2 regions of the Ectobacillus soli genome follow, and region 1 is predicted to be linked to the other one. Evidence: predicted binding sites of a transcription regulator. Region 1 holds the regulator's gene; the other holds the start of a gene.
The links. Region 1 encodes LexA, which represses DNA repair genes until DNA is damaged. Its sites were predicted from a motif close to CGAACATATGTTCG; they were not measured.

Region 1 (3,433 bases):
TTTCCTAGATTAATAGAATTAGCTAGACCTAAGGATGATGTACGGAACCTTACAGGGGAGAAATTTAGAATTGAAGAAGCTTGGCGTGTGCTGCCTACGATGTTATAAAATGAGCAGGATTGTGGATCATTTCGAGTACGGACAAAACGGAGGAAGATGGAATCGTGCCAGATAGACGAATGGATTGAGGAAGACGACTTCAAAACGCGTGTAATTGAACCCGCCAGTAGTAAATTTTGAAGAGAACGGGAACGAAACGAAGAGAAATGTGCCCGTCAGAAGCAAATTTTGAAAAGAACGGGAACGAAAGAGCTACTTGCATTCCCGTGAGAGTCTATTTTTAGTGTCTGACTCCCATCTGAGTCAGATTTTTCTGCTAAATCTTAGAAATACACGCTTCGTATTGGAATTTCAACGCCGTTTACCACGTAATTACCGATGGCGCGTGCTTTGTATACAGTTGGATTATGGGAAGCAATCGTACGAATGTTGCGCCAGTGACGATCTAGATTTGCTGACTGTTTTGTAGCAGATGCACCGCCAACGTCGAATAGAGACGTAGCGGCCTTTAAGGCTAGCTCGTCGATGACAACCTTTGCCTTTGCTGCTAAAAGAGAAGCTTCATGACTCAATGCATAGTCAATGACTCCGTTTGCGGCAGCATTAATTGCTTTATCCTGTGCATCAGCGGCAGCAAGTACAAGCGTTTCGGCTGCAAATGCAGTGCTAGAGAGTTGTCCAATAATTTGCTGGAGCTGCGGGTCTTCTGCTGGCGTGGCAGCCACCGCAAACGTAAAGCTTCGGGATCTTCCTCGAACTAAGGCTGCTGCATCTGTCACGACATTACGTAGTATACCTGCGATGACCGCATGTAGATAGAGCTGTAAATGGGAATTGAACGGGGTTTCGTTATCCCCAATAATCGTCACCTCATTTGGATGGACAATCACATTGTTTAAATAGGTTGTTCCGCTTCCTGTCAATCTTTGCCCGATGCCATCCCAATCGTCTTCGATGATGACCCCTTCACGGTCCGTAGGGATGAATACGGATGCAGTTTTACCATCTACCGTTGATGCCATTACAACGACGGAATCTGCATACAATGTACCTGTACTAAAGTACTTTGTACCGTTTAAACGATATCCGGTACCATCAGGAGATAGCGTCGTTTGAAAAGACAGGGTTCCAACATTTTTCGAAGAAATTTCGGTAAATGCGTTCCCAATAATTTCTCCTTCCGCGATTCGTTTCAGCCAGTTTTGGCGCTTAGTTGAGTACGGACTCAAGAGAATAATCTCGACTTGGTAAAAGTGAAAACGAAGGATATGTGCCACATCAGAATCCGCCTCTGCTAAACGGATGACAATTTGGAAAATATCACGAATGCTAACACCTCCGCCGCCAAGTTCTACAGGTAAACGAAGAGCACCAAGGCGAGCTTTGCGAATTAAATCCACCGCGTAATAGGGACGTGCTTCGCTTCCGGCTTTTCTCCGTTTTTCTGCATCTTGCGCAATTACAGCGAGTAACTTCTCAAAATCAGTAGAACCAAATATTACAGGTGTTTGAAATTCATAGGAATCTAGTTGTTCCTGTTCGTTTTCATTTCGTTTTGCATGTAATTGGTTTGAATTTGCCATTATACATCGCTCTCCTTTATCCATTTTAATAGTTTTCTAATTTTCTTTAGCGTAAGAACAAAAAAGAGGCTCGTGTCTGCTTTCTAACGTTAGAAAGTGACAGGAGCCTCCGGTTGTCCAGTTAGCTATTTGTATGAAGTTGTTATAAGTATCATAATTCCAACAAAACATAGATGTCAAGTATGTTTTAAAAATGAGAATTTTTTACAAAAAACGGAGCATCAAGATGAAGGAAATGTGAGAAAAAATAGTAGGTGCAGCATATACATTTATGTAGAAAATGTGCAAGCTGCAAAAAAATAAGAGCTTAACTAAGCTCTTAGTGAATCATCCGGTATACACCGACTACTTTTCCGATGATGGAAACTGATTGTAGAATAATTGGAGCGAGGGAAGAGTTTTCTGGCTGAAGGCGGAAATGATCTTTTTCCTTAAAAAATCTCTTTACCGTTGCTTCATTTTCATCCGTTAATGCAACTACAATTTCCCCGTTATCTGCTGATTGCTGCTGGCGAACGATGACGAGGTCCCCGTCCAGAATACCCGCTTCAATCATGCTATCCCCTTGTACTTTCAGCATAAATACTTTATCAGAATCTGAAACGAGGTTAGCGGGCAATGGAAATTGTTCCTCAATATTTTCAATTGCAGTAATAGGTGGTCCTGCTGTAACTTTCCCAACCACGGGAACGTGAATAACAGGGGGGTGATTGGTTTCTAAATTATCGAAACTTATAATTTCGATTGCACGTGGCTTAGTAGGATCACGGCGTATAAAACCTTTTTCTTCAATTCTTGCTAAGTGACCGTGAACGGTAGAGCTAGAAGCAAGACCAACTGCTTGACCTATTTCACGTACGGAAGGCGGATATCCTTTTTCGCTTACTCGTAATTTAATAAAGTCAAGTATATCCTGCTGCCTTTTTGTTAATTTTTCCATCTCTCCACCTCGTTTATATAGAAAATATTAGTATAATTATAACATATGTTCGCCTTTTCTACAAACGTAGGTTCGAATCATGTATAGATGTATGGTATTATTTTTGTACGAAGCAAGTAAGGAGAAGATTCAATGAAGGCTATTATTTATGTTCGTGTGAGTACGAAAAAGGAAGAACAAGAGACATCTTTAGCAAGACAGGAAGAAGAACTTGTGAAACTTGCACAGCAATATGATTTGCAAGTTGTGAAAATTATTCGTGAGAAAGAGAGCGGTTATACAATTGAACGAGAAGGAATTCTAGAAATGCTAGATTGTATTAAAGAAGATAATATAGAAGTAGTTTTAATTCAAGATGAAACACGACTAGGAAGAGGCAATGCGAAAATAGCACTCATGCATTGTTTACGTAAAGAAGGTGTTCGGGTATATACACATAGCCAAAATGGAGAGTTGCAGTTGTCTGATGCTGATTCGATGGTGCTTGATATTATTAGTGTTGTTGAAGAATATCAACGGAAAATACATAATTTGAAAATTAAACGTGGAATGAAGCGTGCAGTTGAACATGGATATCACCCAGAAGAAAATTTAAAGAATCGTGATATGAATGGCGGCCGTGAGAAAAAGGAAGTACCAATTGAAGAAATTGTTCGTTTGCGGGGTAATAAGTTGACCTTTGCTGAAATTGCTGCAACACTAAGAGGCTTTGGTTATGATGTATCAAAAGCAACGGTGCATCGTCGCTACGTAGAATATACAAACGAGCAGAACCCTTGATATAACTGATTAACTATTGTATGATAGACTTCAGTTTACAGAAAGGAGACTGCTCATGATATCATCTCAA
Region 2 (3,433 bases), 1.3 Mb from region 1:
AACATCAGGAACGTTCTCCTTACTGCCAAGTAGTAATTCGAATGCGAATTATACGAAGGTTACACAAGTCATTCCAGTAAAAATTGCGTTAAACCATAATAAATCCTTAAATATTGTACCTGGGATGAACGTAACGGTTCGCATTCATAGATAAGGGGGGTACTACATGTTATCAACTATGATTGCAGTGTATGCACTCTTTTGTGTCCTTGTATTTTTCATTGTGAACGTGTTTTTTCGAAAACAAAAAAAGAAGAGTGAATCAGAACCTCTTGCTCCTACTATGCCAAAGCAGCAGGACACTTTGGTAAAAGTGAAACAAGAAGACAAAGAGGGGAAACAAGAAACGGTAGAAGAGAAACATATGGAGGAAGAAGAAATTCCGGCGACCAAAAAAATAACTCCTAAGCCCGCAGCAGAGCCTGCGATTAATGTACGATTGGTATTGTTCGTATTGATCTTAGGTATGTTTTTTTCCATTCTCAATCAAACCGTTATCAATGTAGCGTTACCGGTATTAATGAATGAGTTCAATGTATCTACAGCCACAGTGCAATGGCTGTCTACCGGTTTTATGCTGGTAAACGGGATCTTGGTACCTATTAGTGCCTATTTGATCCAATCTTTTACGTATCGAAAGCTATTTCTGATAGCTATGGGGTTTTTCACAGTCGGCTCTATTATTTGTGCTCTATCGGGTAATTTTCCAGTGATGTTAACAGGCCGTCTTGTGCAAGCAGTTGGAGCAGGTATTCTTATGCCAACAGGAATGAATATTTTTATGACGCTCTTTCCGCCAGAAAAACGCGGCGCAGCTATGGGACTTCTTGGGGTCGCATTGATTCTAGCACCAGCTATCGGACCAACAATTGCCGGTTGGCTTGTGGAAAACTACACGTGGAATATTATGTTTTATGCGATGTTTGCTTTGGGAGCTGTTATCTTTTTGATGGCCTTACGCTGGTTCAAACTCGTACAGCCACTGTCGAAGCCGAAATTCGATGTAATCGGGGTTGTTGTATCTACTATTGGGTTTGGCAGTCTGTTGTATGCATTAAGTGAAGCCGGAAATAAAGGTTGGGACAGCATAGAAATTGATGTTATGCTCACAATTGGAGTGGTTGGTCTCATTGTCTTCATTTGGTGGGAACTCAACGCAAAAACGAAGCTCTTGGATTTAACCATTTTCAAGATTCCAGCCTTCTCCTTTACAATATTAATTAATATTATTATTACTATGGCGCTTTTTGGCGGAATGATTCTGTTGCCTGTATACTTGCAAAACATACGCGGTTTTTCGCCAATTGATACCGGGTTATTGCTGTTACCAGGATCATTAATTATGGGACTGATGGGACCATTTGCTGGAAAGTTATTTGATCGCTATGGCATTCGTCCGCTGGCAATTTTTGGATTAATTTTGATGACATATGGTACGTATGAGCTATCAAAGCTTACAATGGACACGCCTTATGCTACAATTGTCGGAATTTACATCTTACGCTCTTTTGGGATGGCGTTTATTATGATGCCAATTATGACAGCGGGAATGAACGCATTACCGTTGAAACAGATTTCGCACGGTACTGCATCCCAAAATACACTTCGTTCTATAGCTGGCTCGATTGGAACAGCAATTCTCGTCACTGTCATGACAAGACAAACAACCTTCCACGGGGCAGACTATGCGGGTGCGATTACATCAACTGATCCAATTATGAATCAGAATGTCGCGCAGATGAGTCAGAGCATTACAGCCTTGGCACATGTATCACAACAAACGGGATCGACGCTTAGCACGGCAGCACTATATAGCCAAGTCATGAAGCTTTCAATGGTAAACGGTATTAATGACGCATTTTTAATTGCGACTGTTTTGTCAGTGGTGGCACTTGTATTATCCTTTTTCCTTCCATCAGGCAATCGGCCGAACCGGGGGTAAGGGGATAAGAAGAGATTAAAGTAAAAGAAAGAAGAAAGAAGTTAGCTACCTAATCGAGTAGTTAGCTTCTTTTTAATTTATAGGAACAAATGTTCTATAATGTAAATATTTACATATGGGGGTGTTATAAATGAGATCCACTCTTACAAAAGAAATAAGTGTTCAAGATTTTAGAGATTACTATTGGTTAAAAGAAGAATTGCAATTTTTTTGTAGAGAAAATGGAATAAGTGCATCTGGTTCCAAGATAGAGATTTTAGATAGAATTGAAACATTTCTTCAAACAGGAGAGATAAAAAAACCATTTAGAAATTCAAAGGCTGGTAATAAACCTCGAACAAAGGTCGAATTGAGTCTTGATACTGTAATTACGGAAAATCATCGTTGCAGTCAAGACGTAAGAGCATTCTTTAAGACAGTAATTAGTTCGAAATTTCATTTTTCTACTTACATTCAAAATTACTTTAAAGACAATGTAGGGAAAGCATATCGTGATGTTGTAGAAGCTTGGTATGAAGAGGAAAGGCGAAAGAAAGACCCATCTTATAAGAAGAAAATTGCTCCTCAATTTGAATACAATCAATTTATTCGTGACTTTTTCTCTGACACAAAAAATAAAGGGAAAAGTCGTACGGAAGCGATTGAAGCTTGGAATGAAATTAAGAAACTCCCTGGAAGTAATAAATATACAACTGAAAATTCGTCTATATGAAACATTTATGAAACTATATTGGCAATAGTGTAATGGGGTATAAGAAAAATCTAGTAAAATAAGAAGAGCAAGAAAGACAGAACATGTACAAATGGCAAAGGGGGAGAATAGTGGAAAAAAAGGTGGCAGTTGTTACAGGGACTTCAAGTGGATTTGGGATGCTTACAGCATTGGAACTAGCGAAGCGTGAGTATGATGTTATCGCTACGATGAGAAATGTAGAAGCTCGGTTTAATCTAGTAGATGAATCGAAAAGAATAGGGGTAGCCAATCGAATTCAGGTTCAACCACTGGATGTAACATCCGAAGAGTCTATAAAACAGTTTCTTCCTATATTAGAAGAAGTAAGGTATGTACATGTTCTTGTTAACAATGCTGGATATGCAGCAGGTGGGTTTGTGGAAGAGATTCCGCTTGAGGAATACAAAAGACAGTTTGAGACGAATCTATTTGGAGTCATTCGAGTGACTCAAGCTGTTCTTCCCATAATGAGAAAACAAAAATGTGGAAAAATTATCAATTTGAGCAGCATTAGCGGGAAGGTCGGATTTCCAGGTTTATCACCTTATGTAGCATCCAAGCATGCACTGGAAGGCTGGAGTGAATGCCTTCGCTTAGAGGTAAAACCGTTTGGAATTGATGTTGTTCTGATAGAACCTGGTTCGTATAAAACGAATATTTGGTCAAGCGGTAAGCATATATCAGAAGCATCCGAATCCTCTCCTTACTATGATTATATGAGTCAAATAGAACGCTATTTAGAAAAAGGACACAGTAAA

Region 2: the regulator LexA is predicted to act here: its motif matches at 2,025-2,038, upstream of ACAN53_RS10760 (DUF6434 domain-containing protein).

The regions. Positions count from the first base shown of each region.
Region 1 covers NZ_JBGJZM010000001.1:829,233-832,665, forward strand. The annotation lists gene ACAN53_RS04275 (YdbC family protein) at 1-108, shown strand, start outside; gene ACAN53_RS04280 (acyl-CoA dehydrogenase family protein) at 384-1,643, opposite strand; gene lexA (transcriptional repressor LexA) at 1,963-2,583, opposite strand; gene ACAN53_RS04290 (YneB family resolvase-like protein) at 2,716-3,363, shown strand; gene ACAN53_RS04295 (DUF896 domain-containing protein) at 3,419-3,433, shown strand, end outside.
Region 2 covers NZ_JBGJZM010000001.1:2,119,636-2,123,068, reverse strand. The annotation lists gene ACAN53_RS10770 (HlyD family efflux transporter periplasmic adaptor subunit) at 1-154, shown strand, start outside; gene ACAN53_RS10765 (DHA2 family efflux MFS transporter permease subunit) at 167-1,942, shown strand; gene ACAN53_RS10760 (DUF6434 domain-containing protein) at 2,073-2,654, shown strand; gene ACAN53_RS10755 (oxidoreductase) at 2,765-3,433, shown strand, end outside.